Regions from separate parts of the Streptomyces liliifuscus genome, predicted to be linked through region 2. Evidence: riboswitches for the same ligand, from Rfam matches in the RefSeq annotation. Region 2 holds a riboswitch; each other region holds the start of a gene.
What was found. A riboswitch is a leader RNA that binds a small molecule or an ion and turns the genes downstream of it on or off. The one in region 2 is predicted to bind cyclic di-AMP.
Positions count from the first base shown of each region.

Region 1: it holds a riboswitch for cyclic di-AMP, as region 2 does, so the genes downstream of both, JEQ17_RS39715 (C40 family peptidase) here and JEQ17_RS18770 (C40 family peptidase) in region 2, are expected to answer to the same signal.
Region 3: it holds a riboswitch for cyclic di-AMP, as region 2 does, so the genes downstream of both, JEQ17_RS13275 (M23 family metallopeptidase) here and JEQ17_RS18770 (C40 family peptidase) in region 2, are expected to answer to the same signal.

Region 1 is NZ_CP066831.1:9,189,045-9,196,729, reverse strand. Features, by position in the region: gene JEQ17_RS39725 (ATP-dependent Clp protease proteolytic subunit) at 1-386, shown strand, start outside; gene JEQ17_RS39720 (hypothetical protein) at 394-702, shown strand; cyclic di-AMP (ydaO/yuaA leader) riboswitch at 1,073-1,252, shown strand; gene JEQ17_RS39715 (C40 family peptidase) at 1,256-1,729, shown strand; gene JEQ17_RS39710 (DUF6328 family protein) at 1,820-2,308, shown strand; gene JEQ17_RS39705 (ATP-binding protein) at 2,354-2,797, opposite strand; gene JEQ17_RS39700 (helix-turn-helix domain-containing protein) at 3,061-3,918, shown strand; gene JEQ17_RS39695 (DUF397 domain-containing protein) at 3,928-4,152, shown strand; gene JEQ17_RS39690 (8-amino-7-oxononanoate synthase) at 4,133-5,269, opposite strand; gene bioB (biotin synthase BioB) at 5,482-6,717, shown strand; gene JEQ17_RS39680 (adenosylmethionine--8-amino-7-oxononanoate transaminase) at 6,710-7,685, shown strand, end outside.
Region 2 is NZ_CP066831.1:4,444,529-4,452,213, forward strand. Features, by position in the region: gene JEQ17_RS18755 (esterase/lipase family protein) at 1-352, shown strand, start outside; gene JEQ17_RS18760 (M23 family metallopeptidase) at 732-2,429, shown strand; gene pcrA (DNA helicase PcrA) at 2,575-5,067, opposite strand; cyclic di-AMP (ydaO/yuaA leader) riboswitch at 5,496-5,667, shown strand; gene JEQ17_RS18770 (C40 family peptidase) at 5,675-6,832, shown strand; gene JEQ17_RS18775 (hypothetical protein) at 6,896-7,249, opposite strand.
Region 3 is NZ_CP066831.1:3,143,544-3,151,228, reverse strand. Features, by position in the region: gene JEQ17_RS13280 (M16 family metallopeptidase) at 1-1,260, shown strand, start outside; cyclic di-AMP (ydaO/yuaA leader) riboswitch at 1,496-1,656, shown strand; gene JEQ17_RS13275 (M23 family metallopeptidase) at 1,669-2,442, shown strand; gene JEQ17_RS13270 (GntR family transcriptional regulator) at 2,760-3,455, shown strand; gene JEQ17_RS13265 (HPr family phosphocarrier protein) at 3,797-4,078, opposite strand; gene JEQ17_RS13260 (bifunctional acetate--CoA ligase family protein/GNAT family N-acetyltransferase) at 4,346-7,186, shown strand; gene JEQ17_RS13255 (DUF5998 family protein) at 7,228-7,685, shown strand, end outside.

The DNA.
Region 1 (7,685 bases), 4.7 Mb from region 2:
ACGACACGATGCGGTTCGTCAGCTGCGAGGTGGAGACCATCTGCCTGGGGCAGGCGGCGTCGGCAGCGGCGGTGCTGCTCGCGGCCGGCACACCGGGCAAGCGGTACGCGCTGCCGGGCGCCCGCGTGCTGATCCACCAGCCGTCGTTCTCCGAACCCGTCCAGGGACAGGCCTCCGACCTGGCCATTCAGGCCGGCGAGTTGATGCGTACCCGTGGGCAGTTGGAGGAGATGCTCGCCCGGCACACGGGGCAGAGCCGGGAGCGGATCGGTGCCGACATCGAGCGGGACAAGATCCTGGACGCGCGGGCGGCGCTTGAGTACGGACTGATCGACCGGATCGTCCCGAGCCGGAAGTCCACCCAGAGCGCACGCGGCGCGAGGTGAGCGGCCGATGCTCCCACCCGAGTTGCCGCCGCTGCCGGCCCTGACCCGTGCGGAGGCCGAGCTGATCGACCGTTACCTTGAAGTGGTCGACCTGCTCGGCAGGATCAACCCGGCTCATTCCGGGGACACTTACCGGGGGCTGCGCGCGGCCCAGGCCCTGGTCGGCAGGGCCACCGCGCTGCGCGACGCGCTGGCCCTGATGCACCAGCGCGGCGAGCACGAGGTGCACGCGCCGACCCTGGCGCGGGCGCTGCGCGTCCTCGACGGTGAGCGCCGAGCGGGCCGGATCGCGCTACCGCCGCGCTCCGACAGCTGACGTACCGCCATGGACCCGGCGTCACGCAGGCATCTGACGAGACGTCCGGGTCAGGGTTCAAACGGACCGAAAGGCGTACCACCGAACAGCGTAGTCAGAGCTGCTTTTACAGGCCCGTGGAAGTTGCGCAACCCGCGTAGCCTCCGTACGGAATCAGACGTTCCGGTGCTGGTACGAGGGTCGTCGACCCCCTCGACGCCCTCCCGCGGGAAAGGCTGTCCACCCGAACGGGTGAGTGGTGAGTAAGCCCACAAATCGCCGATTCCGCTCGGCTTTTGGGACATCCGTGCGTCAAGATCCCTTCCGACGACAAGCCCCCGCCACAAGCGGCGGGGCGATCCGGGCGGACGCCGAGTCCTGCCGCCGCCCGGATGACCGGTCGACAGAAGTGGATCGGCAGGAGTGGAGGACCCAAGCACGACGGGTCGCCGGAACGGTCACGCCATGACCGGGCCGAGCAGCCCTTGGGGTGAAGCCGCGTCAGCGGCCGGGCAACTTCGCCAGCCCGAATCCGACAGGTCATCCTTCACAGGCGGCTGACGAAGGGTTGCGCATGACTGCGCTCAATCGTGTCCCGTCGCTGTTCAGCAGGGCCGGTACCGCATCGGCTCTCACCATCGCCGCTGTCGGCGGCGGCATCGTGGCCCCCGGATTCACGTCCGGCGCGGAAGCGGCCACACCCGCGACGAAGGCACTCCAGGTAGCGGCCTCCAAGAAGGGCTCCCCGTACAAGTACGGGGCCGTGGGGCCCAAGCGCTTCGACTGCTCCGGCCTCACGCTCTACTCGTTCAAGAAGGCGGGCAAGTCCCTGCCGCGTACGGCCGCCGCGCAGTACAACAAGACGAACCATGTCTCCGCTTCGAACCGCAAGCAGGGAGACCTGGTCTTCTTCCACTCGGGCCGGAACGTCTACCACGTCGGCATCTACGCCGGGAAGGGACGGATCTGGCACTCCCCGAAGACCGGGGAAGTGGTGAAGCTCCAGAAGATCTGGACGAAGAGCGTCTGGTACGGCCGGGTCAGGTGACCCGCCCGGAAGGTGGCCGCGGTGATCACCGCGGCCACGTTCCGGGGCCCGGTGCGTGATATTCGCGGCAGAGTGGTTACTCCTTCACTTATGGGCGACCTTCATCACCACGAGGAGCGCAACGAGACACGGCTTGAGCGCGCCGACCGCAACTTCAACGAACTGCTCCAGGAACTGCGGGTCACGCAGACCGGGGTGCAGATCCTCTTCGCCTTCCTCCTCACCCTCGCGTTCACCCCGCGCTTCCCCTCCCTGGACTTGTTCCAGCGCACCACGTACGTCGTCACGCTGCTGCTCTCCGTACTGGCCGCCACCCTCTTCACGGCTCCGGCCGCGCTGCATCGCCGGCTCTTCCAGCAGGGCGCCAAGCCCCAGGTCGTGAAGGCCTCCTCGCATCTGGCCGAGATCGGGCTCGGCGTGCTCGCGCTCGCCCTCTCCGGTTCGGTCCTGCTCGTCGTGGACGTGGCGACGGGCCGGGCGGGCGGCATCGCGGCCGGTGCGACCACGCTGGTCGTCTGCGCGGGGCTGTGGGCGCTCATCCCCCACCTGATGCAGGGGTCCGCCGACGACGAGGACTAGCGGGGGACTGGCGGGCGCCTTCACGCCACCCGTGGGGCACGGCTCTCAGTCCGCTGTCACGGGCTGCACCGGTGCCGTCCAGGGCAGCATGATCGAGACCGTCTTGCCGCCCTCTCTGGTGGGCCGGACCGTCAGCTTGCCGCCGCACTCGACCGTCAGCCAGCGGACGATCACCATGCCGCGGCCGTTGTCCTGCTGTACGGCCGCGGGCAAACGTTTCGGGAAGCGCGGGTGGCTGTCGGTCACCCCGATGCGCAGTTGTTCGTCGCGGTCGAGTTCGATGTCCACCGTGAAGGTGGGCGACTGCCCGAACGTGTGCTGTACGGCGTTGGTGGCGAGCTCCGAGACGATGAGCCGGACTGTGTCGGCGGCCTCCGTGTCGGATGGAAGTCCCCATTCGGCCAGCACGTTCATGACGTATGTGCGGGCGGCGTAGACCGAGGCGGGATCGCTCGGCAGAGTGACGGATGCTTCCTGGTGGTCTGCCATGGCGAGGTCGTCCCTTTCCCACGGGACCGGAGTCCGACACGAAGCGGATGACTTCGAGTACGGTCCCGGACTGGTGCTTGCGCCAGAGTGCCACTACCTCGGCGTTCGTGGTGCCGATCCACCGAGATATGCATATATCTGTCGCTCGAAGCGGTGAACTCTGCGACGGCCGACCGTATTTGGGCGGGGGGCCGGTTCGTCCTCTACGGTCGGCGTGACGCCGGACGATATAGCGCCGGCGCGACGGTCGGAAGGAGACGGCCATGCAGTACGGTCCCGCTGTGCGCCGCCGGAAACTCGGTGCCGAACTGCGTGCCCTGCGTGCCCGTGCGGGCCTCAAGAGCGGCGAGGCGGCCCGGCTCGTCGGCTGGCACCAGTCGAAGGTGAGCCGGATCGAGACCGGCCGCAGCGGGGTGAAGCCGGCGGACGTGGAGCTGCTCCTCGACGCGTACGACGTCCGGGACGCGGAGCTGCGCGAGTTGCTCGTGGTGCTGGCGGGCTCCGACGACAACGGCAGGCACCACTGGTGGCACGCCTACCGGGGTCTTCTGCCGTCCACCTACAGCGACTTCATCAGCCTGGAGTCGCAGGCCAGCGTGATGCGCACGCTGGAGAACTCCGTCGTGCCGGGGCTGTTGCAGACGCCGGAGTACGCCCGCGAGGTCACCCTGGCGGCCGTGGACGGGGCACCGGACGACAAGGTCGACGCGCTGGTGGAGGTGCGCCTCGCCCGTCAGGACGTACTGCGTTCGAATCCACCGCTCCGACTGAGTGCGGTTCTCGACGAAGCGGCCCTACGACGGACGGTCGGCGGACCGGAGGTCATGGCACGGCAGTTGGATCACCTCAGAGAGGCCGCGCACCTCCCTCACGTGCGGATTCAGGTGCTGCCGTTCGGAGTTGGAGCTCATGTCGGCGTCACCGGGCCCTTTGTTATTTTTTCGTTTCCGAGCACATCTGATCTGGATGTGGTTGTTCTAGACCACTTGACGAGTAGCCTCTATCTCGAACGGAAAGAAGACCTCCAGGCCTACAGCGAGGCCTTCGACTCCCTTCAGGTCCACGCCCTTTCGCCCGAGGAAACGTTGGATTTCATCGCCGGTGTAGCTCACGGCGCATAAGGAGGCACCATGCCCGCCCTGCCTCGGCCCCTACCTTCGAGCACCCGTCTGCACGGTGTGCGGTGGCAGCGCAGCAGCCGCAGCACGGGAATGAACAACTGCGTCGAGACGGCCCGTCCGGCCTCCGGACCATGGGCCGGACTGCTCGCGGTCCGCGACTCGAAGAACACGTCGGGACCCGCCCTGCTCTTCGCCCCCGCCGCCTGGGAGGGATTTATCGCCGCGCTTCGATGATCAGGCGTACGGCACGGTCGAGTTGCCCGTCGGTGAGGTCCGCGCGGGCGGTGAGCCGCAGCCGTGAGATGCCGTCGGGCACCGACGGGGGGCGGAAGCAGCCGACGGCGAGACCGGCCTCGCGGCAGTCCGCGGCCCAGCGCACGGCCCGCTCCGGGGAGGACGCGCGCACGGAGACGACGGCGGCGTCCGGTCGTACGGCTTCGAGACCCTCGGCCGTCAGCCGTTCGTGCAGGGTGGTCGCCACGCCGCGCGCGCGTGTGGCCCGTTCCGGTTCCCTGCGCAGCAGACGCAGGGCCGCGAGAGCCGCGCCCGCCGCCGCGGGGGCCAGACCGGTGTCGAAGATGAAGGTACGGGCCGCGTTGACCAGATGGTCGATGACGTGGGCCGGGCCGAGAACGGCGCCGCCCTGGCTGCCGAGGGACTTCGACAGCGTGACGGTGGTGACCACGTCCGGCGCGCCCGCGAGGCCCACCGCGTGCGGCGCGCCCCGGCCGCCGTCGCCGAGTACGCCGAGACCGTGCGCGTCGTCCACGAGCAGGGCGGCGCCGAACTCCCGGCAGGCGGCGGCGAGTCCGGTGAGCGGGGCCGCGTCGCCGTCGACCGAGAAGACCGTGTCGGAGACCACGACGGCCACTCCGGCATGCGTGCCCAGCGCCTTGCGCACGGCGTCCGGGTCGGCGTGCGCGACGACCTGGGTGGTGCCGCGCGCGAGACGGCAGCCGTCGATCAGCGAGGCGTGGTTGCCCGCGTCGGAGACGACGAGGGAGCCGTGCGGGGCCAGCGCGGTGACGGCGGCGAGATTGGCCGCGTATCCCGAGGAGAAGACCAGCGCGGACTCGAACCCGCAGAATTCGGCCAGCTCGCGTTCGAGTTCCGCGTGGAGTTCCGTGGAGCCGGAGACGAGCCGGGAGCCGGTCGCTCCGGCGCCCCAGGTCCGCGCGGCGCTCGCGGCCGCCTCGGTGACCTCGGGGTGCCTCGCCAGGCCCAGGTAGTCGTTGCCCGCGAGATCGAGGAGCGGGGAGTCGGCGGGGCGGGGGCGCAGGGTGCGGACGAGTCCGGCCCGGCGGCGCACCCGCGCCTGCTCGTCGATCCACTCGAAAGGCGATCCCGACATATGTCCTCCGGGCCATGAGGTGAGGGTGTTCCATGGGGCGCCAACACATGACATTTCGCCTGGGCCGTCCCCACCTGCCTTTTGTAGGCAACGCACAGACCCTAGCCGGACCACCAGCCGCCCATGATGTGGCAATACCCACACGTCGAACGGCCTCTGTTGTCCGGTCCCTCCTTGGCCCGACGCGGTCGGATAGGCCAGGATCGGACCTCATGGACCTGCTGAACACGCTGGTGGACAAGGGGCTTCGGCGAGAGCTGCCGACCCGCGAAGAGGCGCTGGCCGTACTGGCGACCTCCGACGACGAACTCCTCGATGTGGTGGCCGCGGCCGGCAAGGTGCGCCGGCAGTGGTTCGGCCGACGGGTGAAACTCAACTACCTGGTCAACCTGAAGTCGGGCCTGTGCCCGGAGGACTGCTCGTACTGCTCGCAGCGGCTCGGCTCCAAGGCCGGGATCCTGAAGTACACGTGGCTGAAACCCGACCAGGCCTCCGAGGCCGCGGCGGCCGGGCTCGCGGGCGGCGCCAAGCGGGTCTGCCTGGTGGCGAGCGGACGCGGTCCCACCGACCGTGACGTGGACCGGGTCTCGGACACCATCAAGGCGATCAAGGACCAGAACGAGGGCGTCGAGGTGTGCGCCTGCCTCGGGCTGCTCTCCGACGGCCAGGCCGAGCGGCTGCGCGAGGCGGGCGCGGACGCCTACAACCACAACCTCAACACGTCCGAGTCGACGTACGGGGACATCACGACCACCCACACGTACGCCGACCGCGTCGACACGGTCCAGAAGGCGCACGCCGCGGGTCTGTCCGCCTGCTCGGGGCTGATCGCGGGCATGGGCGAGAGCGACGAGGACCTCGTCGACGTCGTCTACTCGCTGCGCGCGCTCGACCCGGACTCGGTGCCGGTCAACTTCCTGATCCCGGTCGAGGGCACCCCGCTCGCCAAGGAGTGGAACCTCACGCCGCAACGCTGTCTGCGGATCCTCGCGATGGTCCGGTTCGTCTGCCCGGACGTCGAGGTGCGGATCGCGGGCGGCCGCGAGGTCCATCTGCGCACGATGCAGCCGCTCGCCCTGAACCTGGCCAACTCGATCTTCCTCGGCGACTACCTGACCACCGAGGGCCAGGCGGGCAAGGCGGACCTGGAGATGATCGCGGACGCCGGGTTCGAGGTGGAGGGCACGGGCCAGGTGACGCTTCCGGAGCACCGGGTCACCGCGGGCGGCGGCTGCGGTTCCCACGCCGAGGCCGGCTGCGGCTCGCACGCGGACGCCGGATGCGGCTCCCACGAGGGCGGCGGCTGCGGCCCCTGCGGCTCGGCCGCCGAGGAGCAGGCCCCCGCGGCGGCGCGGGTCCCCGAGACGGCCCGCGTCTCCGAGGCCCGTACGGACCTGGTCGCGGTACGCCGCCGGGGTGCCGGAACGGACCTCGCGCCCAATGCCTGACCCGCACGTGTCCGGCCTCTCCGTGCCCGAGCTGCTGGAGCTCGACCGACGGCACGTCTGGCATCCGTACGGTCCGATGCCCGGCCGCCAGGAACCGCTCGTCGTGGAGTCGGCGAGCGGGGTGCGGTTGCGGCTGGCCGGTACGGACACCGAGCTGATCGACGGCATGTCGTCCTGGTGGTCGGCGATCCACGGCTACAACCACCCCGCGCTCAACGAGGCGGCCCGCGACCAGCTCGGCCGGATGAGCCATGTGATGTTCGGCGGGCTCACGCACGAGCCCGCCGTACGGCTGGCGAAGCGCCTTGTCGACATGTCACCCGAGGGTCTTGAGCATGTCTTCCTGGCCGACTCCGGCTCGGTGTCCGTCGAGGTCGCGGTCAAGATGTGCCTCCAGCACTGGCGTTCCCTCGGCCGCCCGGGCAAGCAGCGCCTGCTGACCTGGCGCGGCGGCTACCACGGCGACACCTGGCAGCCCATGTCCGTGTGCGACCCCGAGGGCGGGATGCACCAGCTGTGGCAGGGCGTGCTTCAGCGCCAGGTGTTCGCTGACCCGCCGCCGGTCGCGTACGAGGAGTCGTACGCGGACCAGCTGCGTGAGCTGATCGAGCGGCACGCGGACGAGCTGGCCGCGGTGATCGTGGAGCCGGTGGTGCAGGGCGCGGGCGGGATGCGGTTCCACTCCCCCGCGTATCTGCGGGTGCTGCGCGAGGCGTGCGACGCGCACGACGTGCTGCTCGTGTTCGACGAGATCGCGACCGGCTTCGGCCGTACGGGCGCCATGTTCGCGGCCGAGCACGCGGCGGTGACGCCGGACGTGATGTGCGTGGGCAAGGCACTGACCGGCGGCTATATGACGATGGCGGCCACACTCTGCACCGCGCGGGTCGCCGACGGGATCTCTCGGGGCGAGGTGCCGGTGCTCGCCCACGGCCCGACCTTCATGGGCAACCCGCTCGCCGCCGCCG
Region 2 (7,685 bases):
CTCGGGAACGCGGGTCGTCCCGCTGATGAACGCGCACCCGATCGTCCGCCAGATGCGCCCCGGTTCCGGAGTGCTCGACGAGCTGTGCCAGCCGGCGCCGCACTGCCGTACTCGGTTCGTGAGCTTCTGGAGCGACCTCGACCAGTTGATGGACCCGCTGGAGACCGCGTGCATCGAGCACCCGGACCTGCTTGTCCAGAACGTGCGGGTGAGCGGGATCGGGCATCTCGCCCTCCCCGTGCACCCGGCCGTCGCGGCCGGCATCCGACAGGCACTGGACGCCGAGGAGACGGAGGCCCGCCCGGCCGCCGCTCGCCCCGCCGCGCACGCCGACGGCCTGACGGTGGCGTGACCGACTGACCGTTGCGTGACGGTGGCGTGACCGACTGACCGTTGCGTGACGGTGGCGTGACCGACTGACGGTGGCGTGACCGAGAGCGTCACCACGGGGAGTGCGCCAACCGGAAGCGGCGGAGCGCAAGCGGCGCAAAAGGGAACCGGCACAACCGGAACCCGCCGCCGAACCCGTTCAACCGGCTCCGAGGACCGACGTTTCTTCGAACATTCATCGAACGCCAGGCCAAAGCTGTGCCCGCCCTCCGCCGAAAGACGGCCGAATGCCCGTTTCCTGAGAGGAGGAAAGCCGCCGAAGATTGTCGCGCCCTCGTACCGCCGGGTACAGTCGCCGCACTGCTCTGCCAGCCCCTGTCGTCGAGGCGAAAGAGAAGTTGGTGAACGACCGTCACCCGTCGGGGACCGCAACTCCCCCGGCTCCGGCTCCCGAGGCCGCCACGACGCATTACGCGTCCTATGGCGAACAGGGCGTCCAGTACGGCGACTTCACCACGTACGACGGCTACTCCGCCACCGGTTTCGACGCCAACGCCACCGGTGCGTACGGCGCGACGGGCAGCTACGACACGACGGGCGCCTACGCGACGACGACCTTCGACACCGACCCTCTGTTCGGCGACCTCCCCGGCAACGGCGGCGGAACCGACGGCAGCGGCGCGGGCACGGGTTCGTACGACGCCACCCAGTGGGCCACCGGCAGTCACCAGACCCTGAACTACGACCCGTACGCGGCCCAGCACCACGCCGCGTTCGAGACCGGCAGCTATGACACGAGCGGTGTCTGGCAGAACGCCGGTTACCAGCAGCTCGGCGAGATCCCGACGCAGGCCGGGAGCCCGGACGGCACCGGTCAGTGGGACGCGAACGCCTGGCTCCAGGCCGATCCGGTCGACCCCACCCAGCAGTGGACCGCGCCGACCTTCGAGACCGGCACGTACGACGCGACGGCGTGGAACTCGGACGGCGGCGACCAGAACCGGACCCAGGTCCAGCCGCAGCCCCAGGTCCAGCCCCACCATCAGGCGCAGGCCGAGCACGAGTCGTATCCGACCGACCAGCACACGTCGTACGACCACCACGAGGCCTACGACGGGCACGAGTCGTACGAGCAGCAGGCCACCACCACCTTCGAGCAGGTCCCGTACGAGGAACAGGCCACCGCGGACGGCGAGTTCACCCCCTCCGACGACGCCGACGCGGACTCCGCCACCGATGGCCACAGCCACGCCCACGACGAACCCGCACCCTTCGACGACGTCGAGGAGACCGCCTCCGTCGCCACCGCCGCCCCGGCCGGCCGCTCCGCGTCACGTGCGGCCGGCCGTTCCGCGCCCCGTTCCCGCCGCCGCACCCCGCCGAAGCGTTCCGCCCTGCTGACGGTCGCCGTGCCCTCGGCGTGTGTGATGGGCGTGGCCGGAATCGCCGCCGCGTCCGTGACCGGCGGAAGCAGCAGCAACGACGACGTGCAGACGACGGCCGCCGCGCCCGACGCGAGCGCCGTGAAGCCGGCGGCAGCGAACAACCAGCTGGACACCCAGCTCGAGAACCTCTCCGCGGACGCGGACGACTTCGCCGACCGGGCGAGCCGTACGCAGGAACGTATCGACTTGAAGGCCCAGCAGGCCGCCCAGAAGCAGAAGGCGGCGGCGGAAGCGGCCCGCAAGGAGCGGCTGCGGCCGAAGTTCGCGCTGCCGGTCGCGCAGCACGGGCTCAGCGCCTACTACGGACAGGCCGGCATCAACTGGATGTCCGTCCACACCGGCATCGACTTCCCCGTCTCGTACGGCACGACGGTGATGGCCGCGACCGACGGGACCGTCCGGACGCAGTGGAACAGCGCGTACGGGAACATGGTCATCGTGACGGCCAAGGACGGTACGGAGACGTGGTACTGCCACCTCTCCACGTACAAGGTCGCCTCGGGTGCCGTCGTGAAGGCCGGGGATCCGATCGCGTACTCCGGGAACTCCGGGAACTCGACCGGTCCGCACCTCCACTTCGAGGTGCGTCCGGGTGGTGGCTCGGCGATCGACCCGCTGCCGTGGCTGCGCAGCCACGGGCTGGACCCCTCGTAGGGGAGCGCCGACCGGAGCCGGAGTCCTGGGGGCTGCGCCCCCAGACCCCCGAATCGGCCTGAACGGCCTCGTCCTCAAACGCCGGACGGGCTGAAAGTGATGGGCCCGCCCTTCAAGTAGCCCCCGTGGCCATTGCCCTTGAGAGCTACAGCTTCTCCACCGGCGCGTACCGCAGCAGCAGCCTCTTCGGCTTCTCCTCGCCGAAGTCGACCGTCGCCTCCGCGTTCGCACCGGTGCCCTTCACCCCGACGACCGTGCCGAGGCCGAACTGGTCATGGGTGACGCGGTCGCCGACCGCGAGGGACACCACCGGCTTGTCGGTGGCGCCGCGTCGGGTGGCGAAGCCGGACGCGCCCGAGGCGGCCGAGCGGGAGCGCGAGGAGGACAGGGAGGCCGCCACGCCGGACACCGGGCCGGAGGAGACCGGGCCCAGGGAGCCCGTGCGCTTCCACTCCAGATGCGTGTCCGGGATCTCCTCCAGGAAGCGGGACGGCGGGTTGTACGAGGGCTGGCCCCAAGCGCTGCGCATCGAGGAGCGGGTGAGATACAGCCGCTCCCGCGCGCGCGTGATGCCGACGTACGCGAGCCTGCGCTCCTCCTCCAGCTCCTTGGTCTGGCCGAGGGCGCGCATGTGCGGGAAGACGCCGTCCTCCATGCCGGTCAGGAACACCACGGGGAATTCGAGGCCCTTGGCGGTGTGGAGGGTCATCAGCGTTATCACGCCGGACCCGTCCTCCTCCTCGTCCGGGATCTGGTCGGAGTCGGCGACGAGCGCGACCCGCTCCAGGAAGGCGGAGAGCCCGCCCGGTGCCTCACCCTCGCCGGCCTCCTGCTCGAACTCCAGGGCCACGGCGGCCAGTTCCTGGAGGTTCTCGATGCGGGTCTCGTCCTGCGGGTCGGTCGAGGCCTGCAACTCGGCGAGGTAGCCGGTCCGTTCGAGAACCGCCTCAAGGACCGTCGCCGGGCCGGCGCCCGACTCGACGATCGTGCGGAGGTCCTCCATCAGGGTGTTGAACTTCTTGACGGCGTTCGTCGAGCGGGACGCCATGCCGTACGCCTCGTCCACGCGGCGCAGCGCCTGCGCGAAGCTGATCTTCTCGCGCTGGGAGAGCGCGTCGATCATCGCCTCGGCGCGGTCGCCGATGCCGCGCTTGGGGACGTTGAGAATGCGCCGGAGCGGTACGGAGTCCTCGGGGTTCGCGAGCACGCGCAGGTACGCGAGGACGTCACGGACCTCCTTGCGCTCGTAGAAGCGGACGCCGCCGACGACCTTGTAGGGCAGGCCGACGCGGATGAAGACCTCTTCGAAGACACGGGACTGCGCGTTCGTACGGTAGAAGACGGCGACGTCGCCCGCCTTCGCGTCGCCCGCGTCCGTGAGCCGGTCGATCTCGTCGGCGACGAACTGGGCCTCGTCGTGCTCGGTGTCGGCGACATAGCCGGTGATCTGGGCGCCCGCGCCCGCGTTGGTCCACAGGTTCTTGGGGCGGCGCGACTCGTTGCGCTCGATGACCGCGTTCGCGGCGGTGAGGATCGTCTGCGTCGAGCGGTAGTTCTGCTCCAGCAGGATCGTCGTCGCGTTCGGGTAGTCCTCCTCGAACTGGAGGATGTTGCGGATGGTCGCGCCGCGGAAGGCGTAGATCGACTGGTCCGCGTCACCCACCACGCACAGCTCCGCCGACGGGAGGTCGTGCTCACTGGGCGGTACGTCGACCGGGTGCTCGGAGGTGCCGACGAGCTCGCGCACAAGGGCGTACTGCGCGTGGTTCGTGTCCTGGTACTCGTCGACCAGGACGTGCCGGAAGCGGCGGCGGTAGTGCTCGGCGACGTCCGGGAAGGCGCGCAGGAGGTTGACCGTCGTCATAATCAGGTCGTCGAAGTCCAGCGCGTTCGCCTCGCGCAGGCGTGACTGGTACATCGCGTAGGCCTGGGCGAGGGTCTTCTCGAAGCCGTCGGCGGCCTGGGCGGCGAAGTCCTCCTCGTCGATCAGCTCGTTCTTCAGGTTCGAGATCTTGGCGCTGAACGACTTGGGCGGGAAGCGCTTGGGGTCGAGGTCCAGGTCACGGCAGACCAGGGCCATGAGGCGCTTGCTGTCGGCGGCGTCGTAGATCGAGAAGGAGGAGGTGAAGCCGAGCTGCTTCGACTCGCGCCGCAGGATCCGTACACACGCGCTGTGGAACGTCATCACCCACATCGCGTTGGCGCGCGGGCCGACGAGCTGCTCGACGCGCTCCTTCATCTCGCCCGCGGCCTTGTTCGTGAAGGTGATCGCGAGGATCTGGCCCGGGTGCACCTTGCGCTCGCCCAGCAGGTGGGCGATGCGATGCGTGAGCACACGGGTCTTGCCGGAGCCCGCGCCGGCCACGATGAGCAGCGGCGAGCCGTGGTGGACCACCGCCGCGCGCTGGTTCTCGTTCAGCCCGTCCAGGAGCGCGGCCGGGTCCACGTGCGGCCGGGGGGCGCCGTCGCGGTAATACCCGTCCCGACTCGGCGGCACGTCGAAGTGGCCGCCGAACAAATCGTCCGGAACGGGCTCCGACTCCGGTGCCTCGTCCTCGGGCGGCGGCGGGGGCTCCTCCTCGTGGGCCCGCGAGGGCTTGAGGTCCGCCAGGAAGCTGTCATCAAAGAGGCTGCTCATCGCTCTCCGAGTCTAGGCGTCCCCACTGACAGCGTGCCGCCACCCTTGAAACTTGGCGGATCGCTCCAGCGGGGCTGCGGGTATGTCGGGCCGCCCGCCACCGGCCCCGTCACCCTCCGCAGGATGCCCGTGACGATCCGCGATCAGGCGGTCGACCTGCGGCTTCGCCGGAAACCCGGAACGCCGTATCGCGGGTGCGGGTCGGCTGTGGCTGGTCGCGCAGTTCCCCGCGCCCCTTCGGGGGCCACCGTCGGCCCACTTCGGACAACTCTCCGTAGATCATCCCTAATTGACCACGGGGAGTCGGCCTCAAAGCTAAGGTCACGAAAATGTATCGGGCATATCGCGCATCAAACTTCACAGGGGCCACAGGAATTAGCTAACTTTTATGTGGGCCGCACGACCCGCACCGGCGAACACGCCGGGCCGAGCGGCCTCCGCCGAGTCCGGTACGCCCTCGTGGCCGACGGAGCCGGGGACCCAACCGAACTTGGGGTGAATCGGTCCAACTCCCTTCGGGGAAACGGACCGTAGGGCAAACCTTCCGGAGCACCCGCCCGAACCCGACAGCTAACTCGGTAGGCGGATGACGGAAGGAGACGCCCTCGTGGCGCCACACCGCAAGTCCCGGCCCCCCAGTCCGATGGGCATACGGACTCCGGCCATCGCCACCGCGGCCCTGACCTCGGTGGCCCTTCTCTCCCAGACGGCGAACGCGGCCCCCTCCGAGGAGCCCAGGCCGAGCCTCGAGGAAGTCGAGAAGAAGGTCGACGACCTCTACCGCCAGGCGGAGACGGCCGGCGAGAAGTACAACGCGGCCAAGGAGAAGACCACCAAGCAGAAGAAGCGCGTCGACACCCTGCTCGACGACGTGGCGCGCCGCACGGAGAAGCTCAACGACGCGCGCGAGGAGCTCGGTACGTTCGCCGCCGCGCAGTACCGCACCGGGGCCGCCGCCCCCGACACCGCCTCCCTGCTCCTCGCGGACAACCCGCAGGACTACTTCGACCAGACCCAGCTGATGGACCGGCTCACCAGCCGCCAGAAGCAGTCCGTCGACGACTACGTGACGCAGCAGACCGCCACGACGGAGAAGCGGCAGGAGGCGTCCGAGAGCCTGGAGACGCTCACCAGGACGCAGAGCTCGCTGAAGACGTCCAAGGCGGACGTCCAGCGGAAGCTCGCCACGGCGCGCGACCTCCTCTCGAAGCTGACCGCCGAGGAGAAGGCGCGCCTCGCCGCGATCGAGCGGCAGAAGCAGGAAGAGGCTCAGCGCAAGGCGGACGAGCTGGCCCGGCAGCAGGCGGCCGACGCCGAGCGGCGGCGCCAGGAGGCGGCGCAGGGCACCGGGACCTCCACGGGCTCCGGGAGCGCCTCGGGCACCTCCGGGTCGGGCTCCGGCTCCGTCGCCTCCACCGCCAAGGCCGGCAAGGCACTCGCCTTCGCCCGCGCCCAGATCGGCAAGCCGTACGTCTGGGGCGCGAGCGGCCCCGGCTCGTACGACTGCTCCGGGCTCACCCAGGCCGCCTGGAAGGCCGCCGGTGTCACGCTCCCGCGGACCACCTGGGACCAGGTCAAGACCGGCACGACGGTCTCCGTGAACAGCGCCCAGCCCGGTGACCTGGTCTTCTTCTACGACGACATCAGCCACGTCGGCATCTACATCGGCGACGGAATGATGATCCACGCGCCCAAGCCGGGGGCGTACGTCCGCGAGGAATCGATCTTCTACATGCCGATCCACAGCGTGGTGCGCCCGGCGTGAGGGGCTTTTCGTAGACCTGTTCTCCGCTCAGGTCCCTCAGATCCTTCAGGCCCTTCAGGCCCTTCAGGTCCAGAGCACCGCGATGAAGATGTTCGCCGTGGTGAGGCCGCCCACCAGGCCGAACAGGCTGTTCTCCACCTTCTCCTCGTCCCGTTTCACGTACACGAGGCCGAGGATCACGACCAGCAGGGCGAGCTTCACGCCGATCTTGATGTTGTTGACGGTCTGGTCGTCGGCCTGGTTGAGGCCGACCAGGATCGCGCCGGTGACCAGCATGGTCAGCGCGCCGTGGAGCATGGCGGGGCTGAAGCGGGCCGTGCCGTCACTCATGGCCTTCAGCTGCGTGAGAAAGCCGCCGAGGAGGGACGCGATGCCGATGATGTGCAGGGCGACGAAGACATGAATGAGTACGTCCATGAGCCCGGACACTAACCAAACGCCTCCACACCACCGCGCACCGCCCCCGGCCTCGCACACCCGGCCCCGCGGGCCCCTGGCGACTCCCACGCCACACCCCGGCGGAGCCCATAGCACCGGATCGGCGGCCGTTTCCCCACAACCCGCTCATCGGTCACCGCATCACGTCAAGTCGGTGGCCCCGGGCCCGGATCGTGGTCGTACCCGGTCAGCTCATGTCCGAGTCCCACCACTTCCGTACATGCCGTTACCCCCGCCGCGGTCCCAGGTTTAGCGTCCTTCACCAGGTGACCGGCTCCCCACCACCGCCCGGGTCAGGGGCGGCATCCGGACACCACCGCCGAGAAAGGTCCGGCGGCGGCCCGCTCCCCCTGTGCGGGCCGCCGCCGGACGTGCAACCGGCCCCTGAGGGGCCGCCGCCGCGGGACGCACCAAA
Region 3 (7,685 bases), 1.3 Mb from region 2:
GGCCAGCAGGTCGTCGCCGTCGAGATCCTCCTGGCGGCCCCGCTGGAGGCCGAGCCGAAGGGCCTGGACGGCATCGCCACGATCATGGCGCGTGCCTTCACCGAGGGAACCGACAAGCACTCCGCCGAGGAGTTCGCCGCCGAGCTGGAGCGCTGCGGCGCCACCCTCGACGCGCACGCCGACCACCCGGGCGTACGGATCAGCCTCGAAGTCCCCGTCTCCCGGCTCCCCAAGGCGCTCGGTCTGCTCGCCGACGCCCTCAGGGCACCCGCCTTCGAGGACAGCGAGATCGAGCGGCTGGTGCGCAACCGGCTCGACGAGATCCCGCACGAGACCGCCAACCCGGCCCGCCGCGCGGCCAAGGAGCTCTCCCGGCAGCTCTTCCCGGCGACCTCGCGCATGTCGCGCCCGCGCCAGGGCACCGAGGAGACGGTCACCTCGATCGACTCGGCGGGCGTCCGCGCCTTCTACGAGAAGCACGTACGCCCCGCCACCGCGACCGCCGTGGTGGTCGGCGACCTCACGGGCGTCGACCTCGACGCGCTGCTCGGGGACACGCTCGGCGCCTGGACGGGATCGCAGGCCGAGGCCCGCCCCATTCCGCCGGTGACCGCCGACGACACCGGCCGCGTGATCATCGTCGACCGTCCCGGAGCCGTCCAGACGCAGCTGCTCATCGGCCGCGTCGGCGCCGACCGGCACGACCGCGTGTGGCCCGCCCAGGTGCTCGGCACGTACTGCCTCGGCGGCACCCTCACCTCGCGCCTGGACCGCGTCCTGCGCGAGGAAAAGGGATACACCTACGGTGTGCGGGCGTTCGGCCAGGTGCTGCGCTCCGCGCCGGACGGGACGGGCGCCGCGATGCTCGCCATCAGCGGATCCGTGGACACCCCGAACACCGGCCCGGCGCTCGACGACCTCTGGAAGGTGCTGCGCACGCTCGCGGCCGAGGGACTCACCGACGCCGAGCGCGACATCGCCGTGCAGAACCTCGTGGGCGTGGCACCCCTGAAGTACGAGACGGCGGCCGCCGTCGCGGGCACTCTCGCCGACCAGGTCGAGCAGTACCTGCCGGACGACTTCCAGGCGACGCTGTACCAGCAGCTCGCCGCGACCGGCACCGTGGAGGCCACCGCGGCCGCCGTGAGCGCCTTCCCGGTGGACCGTCTGGTGACCGTCCTCGTCGGTGACGCCGCGCAGATCGAGGAGCCGGTCCGGGCCCTCGGAATCGGCGAAGTCAGCGTCGTGACGGCGGAGTAGAGCGGAGCAGTACAACGCTTCTCCATGGAGAACCCAGGTGACTGAGGAGTCGCCTGGGTTCTCCTTTTGCCCGGACTTCAGCACTCGATCGGCGAGTTGTCCGTATTGGTAGAGAGGTTGCCCGTCTGCCCTGTGGCATGCGCTACAAAACCCTTGATCCGTTTGTTGATTGAAAGACGCCCCGCTTAGCGTCGGTCCGGCTGTTCGTCAGGCAGTGCGCCGCGCCCGCGGCACCGGACAGTCATCGCCGAGTCCCCGTACGGCGCGAGCCAGGGGAGCCGGGGACCCATATGTAGTCCCTGGGGTGAATCGGACGCCCTTCCCGAAGGGGGTCCGTAGGAGACCTTCCTGCTCCGAACCCGTCAGCTAACCCGGTAGGCGAGAAGGAAGGAAAGGACCAGCCACTTCATGGCGTTCACCCGCGCCACCGGGAAGCACCGTCGTCCCAGCCGCATGAAGCGCACGACCAACCGGACCGTCGGCGTCGCCGCACTCGCCACCACCGGTGTCGTCGGCACCCTGGCTGCTCCCGCACTCGCCGCCGAGAGCCCCGCAGAGCAGACCCTGACCCAGGCGATCACCATCGGCGACTCGGTCGCCGACCAGATCGACGCACAGGCCGCCGCCCAGCAGCAGGCCGCCGACGAGACCGCCGCCCGCGAGAAGGCCGAGGCCGCCGCCAAGGAGCGTGCCAAGGAAGCCGCGGAGAAGGCCAAGAAGGAGCGCGAGGTCAAGGCCCGCGCCGCCCGCGCGGCCGAGCGCGAGCGGCTGCTGAAGTCGTACACCGCGCCCATCTCCGGTTCGTACGTCTCCACCGGCTACAAGGCCGGCGGCGCCGTCTGGTCCTCCGGCAGCCACACCGGCATCGACTTCCACGCCGCCAGCGGCACCGCCGTGCACGCGGTGGGCGCCGGCACCGTCGTGGAGGCCGGCTGGGGCGGTGCGTACGGCAACCAGGTCGTCATCAAGATGAACGACGGCACCTACACCCAGTACGGGCACATGTCGTTCCTCGGTGTCTCGGTCGGTCAGACGGTCACGCCCGGCCAGCAGATAGGCCTCTCCGGGGCGACCGGCAACGTCACCGGGGCGCACCTGCACTTCGAGGCGCGGACGAGCGCGGAGTACGGCTCGGACATCGACCCGCTCGGGTACCTGCGCCAGCACGGCGTGAACGTCTGACGGAGGGCGACAGCTCCCCACGCGACGGCCCTCCACACGGCAGCCCTCCGCGCGACGGCCCTCCAGGCGCGGCACTGTCCCGAAGGCCCCGGCTCACCGAGCCGGGGCCTTCGCGCGGTCCTGATCACTTCCTGATGGCATCTCGACCACTTCTCGACCGACTTCGTACCGGACGACTGCCTGTTCAGAAGCGAGGTGTGTCCAAAAAATATCCACGGATTCCGGTCCGCCATCGGAATTTCCCGCTCTCTGCAATAGAGTCACCGAACAAGCGTCAATCGACCGCGTTTCGCGGGGGTTAAGGCGGAGGTCGGGTCATGCGTATTCCCGCGCACTCGGTATGCACGGCGATCCGTGACGACATCGTCGCGGGTGTCTACGAGCGCGGCGGCCGGCTCACCGAAGAACTGCTCGCGCGCCGGTACGGCGTCTCGCGGGTCCCCGTGCGGGAGGCTCTGCGCACCCTGGAGGCGGAGGGATTCGTCGTCACGCGCAGGCACGCGGGCGCGTGCGTCGCGGAACCCACCGAGCAGGAGGCCGCCGACCTCCTGGAGATGCGCATGCTGCTGGAGCCGCTGGGGGCCGCGCGGGCCGCCCAGCGCCGCACCGAGGCGCACCTCAAGGTGCTGCGCGGCCTGGTCAGGCTGGGCCAGGAGCGCGCCAGGAGGGGCAACAGCGAGGATCTGCGCTCACTGGGCGGCTGGTTCCACGAGACGCTCGCACAGGCCTCCGGAAGCCCCGCACTGACCTCCACGCTCGCCCAGTTGCGGCACAAGATCGCCTGGATGTACTCGGTCGAGGCGCCCGCCCATCCCGCCGAGTCCTGGGCCGAGCACGGCGCCATCGTGGACGCCGTCGCGCGCGGCGACAACGACCGGGCCAGGGCGATCACGGCGCTGCACACCGAGCGGGCGATGGCCGCGCACCGGCTGCGCTTTCCCGGCGGCGGTGACCGCGCGGAGCGTGTGAGGACTTCGCAACATCCCGTAAACACGGCGGGCCTGCGGCATTAACAGTGGCGCCGTATACAAAGAGAGTTATTCGTAGGGGTCTATTTCTGCTGCCCCTTTTCTCCACGTGCCGAGAATTCCCGCGCACGTGATTTCCGCATGCGCGGAACCGCGTGAGTGGAACTCGGCGCGAGGGCAGGCGAAGAAATTCCGGACGATGCCGACGGCGCGGCGGAAAGCCGCGCGCCGACGCGACGTACGGACAAAACGCCGACGCGGTCGTGGGAAAAGTGTCGCGCACGGCACGTACGCTCGAACCGTGCCGCTCGCCGCGCAGACGGAAACGGCGGAGCCGCGTCCCCCGGCATGGGTGGACGCGGCTCCGCCGTATGTGGTCCGCGAGATCAGACGGTCTCGGGAAGCTCCTCAAGGCCCTCGGCGACCAGCTTCGCCAGGCGGTCGAGCGCGGCGTCCGCGCCCTCGGCGTCGGAGGCCAGGACGATCTCCTCGCCACCCTGGGCGCCCAGGCCGAGAACCGCGAGCATCGAGGCGGCGTTGACGGGGTTGCCGTCGGCCTTGGCGATCGTCACGGGGACGCCGGAAGCCGTGGCGGCCCGGACGAAGATGGAGGCGGGACGGGCGTGAAGGCCCTCGGCCCAGCCGACGTTGACGCGGCGCTCAGCCATGTGATGCTGCCCTTCAGGTGTCTCACGGTTGTCTAGACCATTGTTCCATATCGTGAAGCGTGCCCCGAGCGGATGCGGATTCCGGGCCCGAGGCGGCTTCGGTCCCCCAAGACTGCCTCGCGCCCCTGTCGGACGCGAGCCCGCCGTCGCCGGGACGTGAACCCCTCGGAGGCGAACCCGGGGACCCGGACCCGCGACCGGGCCCGGGACATGAACCCCCGGGACGACGACCGGCCGTTGTCGGACCCGAGCCGTACTCTGGGCCCCATGCAGACCTCGCCGGACCGGCACGAGTACCCCGCTCACTGGGAGGCCGACGTCGTGCTGCGCGACGGCGGCACCGCGCGCATCCGGCCGATCACGGCCGACGACGCCGACCGCCTGGTCAGCTTCTACGAGCAGGTGTCCGACGAGTCGAAGTACTACCGCTTCTTCGCGCCGTATCCGCGCCTGTCCGCCAAGGACGTCCACCGCTTCACGCACCACGACTTTGTGGACCGGGTGGGACTCGCGGCCACGGTCGGCGGCGAGTTCATCGCCACCGTACGCTACGACCGCATCAACGCCGACGGCCTCCCCGCATCGTCCCCCGCGGACGAGGCCGAGGTCGCCTTCCTCGTGCAGGACGCCCACCAGGGCCGCGGTGTGGCATCGGCCCTCCTGGAGCACATCGCGGCCGTCGCCCGTGAGCGCGACATCCGCCGCTTCGCCGCCGAGGTGCTGCCCGCCAACAACAAGATGATCAAGGTGTTCACGGACGCCGGGTACCAGCAGAAGCGCCACTTCGAGGACGGCGTCGTACGCCTGGAGTTCGACCTGGAGCCCACCGACCGCTCGCTCGCAGTGCAGCGCGCGCGGGAGCAGCGGGCGGAGGGGCGCTCGGTGGCCCGCCTCCTCGCGCCGGGCTCGGTCGCCGTCATCGGCGCGGGCCGCACACCCGGGGGAGTGGGCCGCAGCGTCCTGGAGAACCTCCGCGAAGCGGGATTCACCGGGCGCCTGTACGCGGTGAACGGAGCACTTCAGGAGAAGGAGCTCGGCGGAGTGCCGGCCTACCGCTCCGTCCGTGACATCCCCGAGCCCGTCGACCTCGCCGTCGTCGCCGTCCGGTCCGAGCGCGTCCCCGAGGTCGTCGCCGAGTGCGGTGAACACGGGGTGCAGGGGCTCGTCGTGGTCTCCGCGGGGTACGCCGAGAGCGGCCCCGAAGGCAGGGAGCGCCAGCGCGAGCTCGTGCGCCAGGCGCGTACGTACGGGATGCGGATCATCGGACCGAACGCCTTCGGAGTCATCAACACCTCCCCGGAGGTGCGGCTCAACGCCTCGCTCGCACCGGAGATGCCGCGCGCCGGACGGATCGGCCTGTTCGCGCAGTCCGGCGCCATCGGCATCGCGCTGCTGTCCCGGCTGCACCGGCGCGGCGGCGGGGTCACGGGCGTGACCGGCGTGTCGACGTTCGTCTCCTCGGGCAATCGCGCGGACGTGTCGGGCAACGACGTCCTTCAGTACTGGTACGAGGACCCCGACACCGATGTAGCCCTCATGTACCTCGAATCCATCGGCAACCCGAGGAAGTTCACCCGCCTCGCGCGGCGCACCGCGGCGGCGAAGCCGCTGGTCGTCGTCCAGGGCGCACGGCACGGCGGTGCCGCGCCCCAGGGACATGCCGTCCGGGCCACCCGGCTGCCGCACGCGACGGTGTCGGCGCTGCTGCGGCAGGCCGGCGTCATCCGGGTGGACACGATCACCGAGCTGGTCGACGCGGGCCTGCTCCTGGCGCGCCAGCCCCTGCCGACCGGCCCCCGGGTGGCGATCCTCGGGAACTCCGAGTCCCTCGGGCTGCTGACGTACGACGCGTGCCTCGCCGAGGGGCTGCGACCGTTGCCCCCGGTGGACCTGACCACGGCCGCCTCGGCCGAGGACTTCCGCGCCGCGCTGACGCACGCGCTGGCCGACGACGCCTGCGACGCCGTGGTGGTCACCGCGATTCCGGCGGTGGGGGAGGCCTCCACGGCCGACGCCGCCCTGGCGGAGGCGCTGCGCTCGGCCTCCGCCGCCGCTCCCGCCAAGCCGGTCCTCGTGGTCCACGTCGAGCTGGGCGGCCTCGCGGAGGCGCTGTCCGCGGCCGCAAGCACCGCGCCCCAGGCGGCTCCCGCAGCGCCCCCGTTCTCGGGCAGCAACCACCCCATCCGCCCGGCGGACCGCCCGCCGACGGTGGCCGAAGTCCCCGAGGCCGAGGCCGACTCCCGTCTCATCCCCGCCTACCCCGCCGCCGAGCGAGCCGTCCGCGCCCTCGCCGAGGCCGTGAGATACGGCCAGTGGCGGCGCGAGGCCGCCGACCCCGGTCGCGTCCCCGAGTACGAGGACATCGACGAGAAGGGCGCCGCCGAACAGATCGACGGACTGCTCGGTGACGGCGGCATGGGCGGCCTCACCCTCGGCCCCGAGGACACCTGCGCCCTGCTCGGGCGGTACGGCATCGACGTCCGCCGTGCCCTCCCCGCGCCCACACCCGACGAGGCCGTCGCCGCCGCGGATCGCCTCGGCTACCCCGTGGCGCTCAAGACCACCGCCCCCCACCTGCGCCACCGCGCCGACCTCGGGGGCGTACGGCTGGATCTTGCGGACGAGGAGCAACTGCGCCGGGCGTACGCCGAGTTGACCGGCCTCTTCGGGACGCCCGAGGAACTGCGCCCGGTGGTCCAGGCGATGGCACCGCGCGGAGTCGACACGGTCGTACGGGCGGTCATCGACCCCGCGGCCGGAGCGGTGCTCTCCTTCGGGCTCGCCGGGGCCCCCTCGGAGCTGCTCGGAGACACCGCGCACCGACTGATTCCGGTCACCGACCGGGACGCGGCCTCGCTGGTCCGGTCGATCCGGACCGCACCGCTCCTCTTCGGCTGGCGGGGCTCCGCGCCGGCGGACACGGCGGCCCTGGAGGAACTGCTGCTGCGCCTGTCACGCCTTGTCGACGACCACCCCGAGGTCGTCTCCGTGTCCCTGGAGCCCGTCGTCGTGGCCCCGCACGGGCTGAGCGCGCTCGGCGCCTCCGTGCGGCTCGCGCCCCCGCCCGCCCGCGACGACCTCGGTCCGCGCACGCTTCCTGTGTACTGAGCGGTGCCTCGCAGTCAGTGCGCCCCCGTAGGATGGACGTCATGGCCAAGACCAGTACGACGACCCAGGGGCTGCGAGCGGCGATCGAGCGCAGCGGCTACTACCCGGCCCTCGTGGCCGAGGCTGTGGAGGCCGCTGTGGGCGGCGAGCCCATCCGGTCGTATCTGGTCCATCAGGAGACGACGTTCGACGCCAACGAGGTGCGTCGGCACGTGACGGTGCTCGTCCTCACGGGAAACCGTTTCATCGTGAGCCACACCGACGAACAGGCGGCGGACAGCACGTCCCCGACGCCGTACGCGACCACGTCGACCGAGTCCGTGAAGCTTGGCCGGATCTCGTCGGTGGTTCTCAGCCGGGTCGTCGCCAATCCGGAGAAGTACGTTCCGGGGACGCTGCCGCGCGAGGTCGTCCTCACCATCGGCTGGGGCGCGGTCGCCCGTATCGACCTGGAGCCCGCCGCCTGCGGCGACCCCAACTGCGAGGCGGACCACGGGTA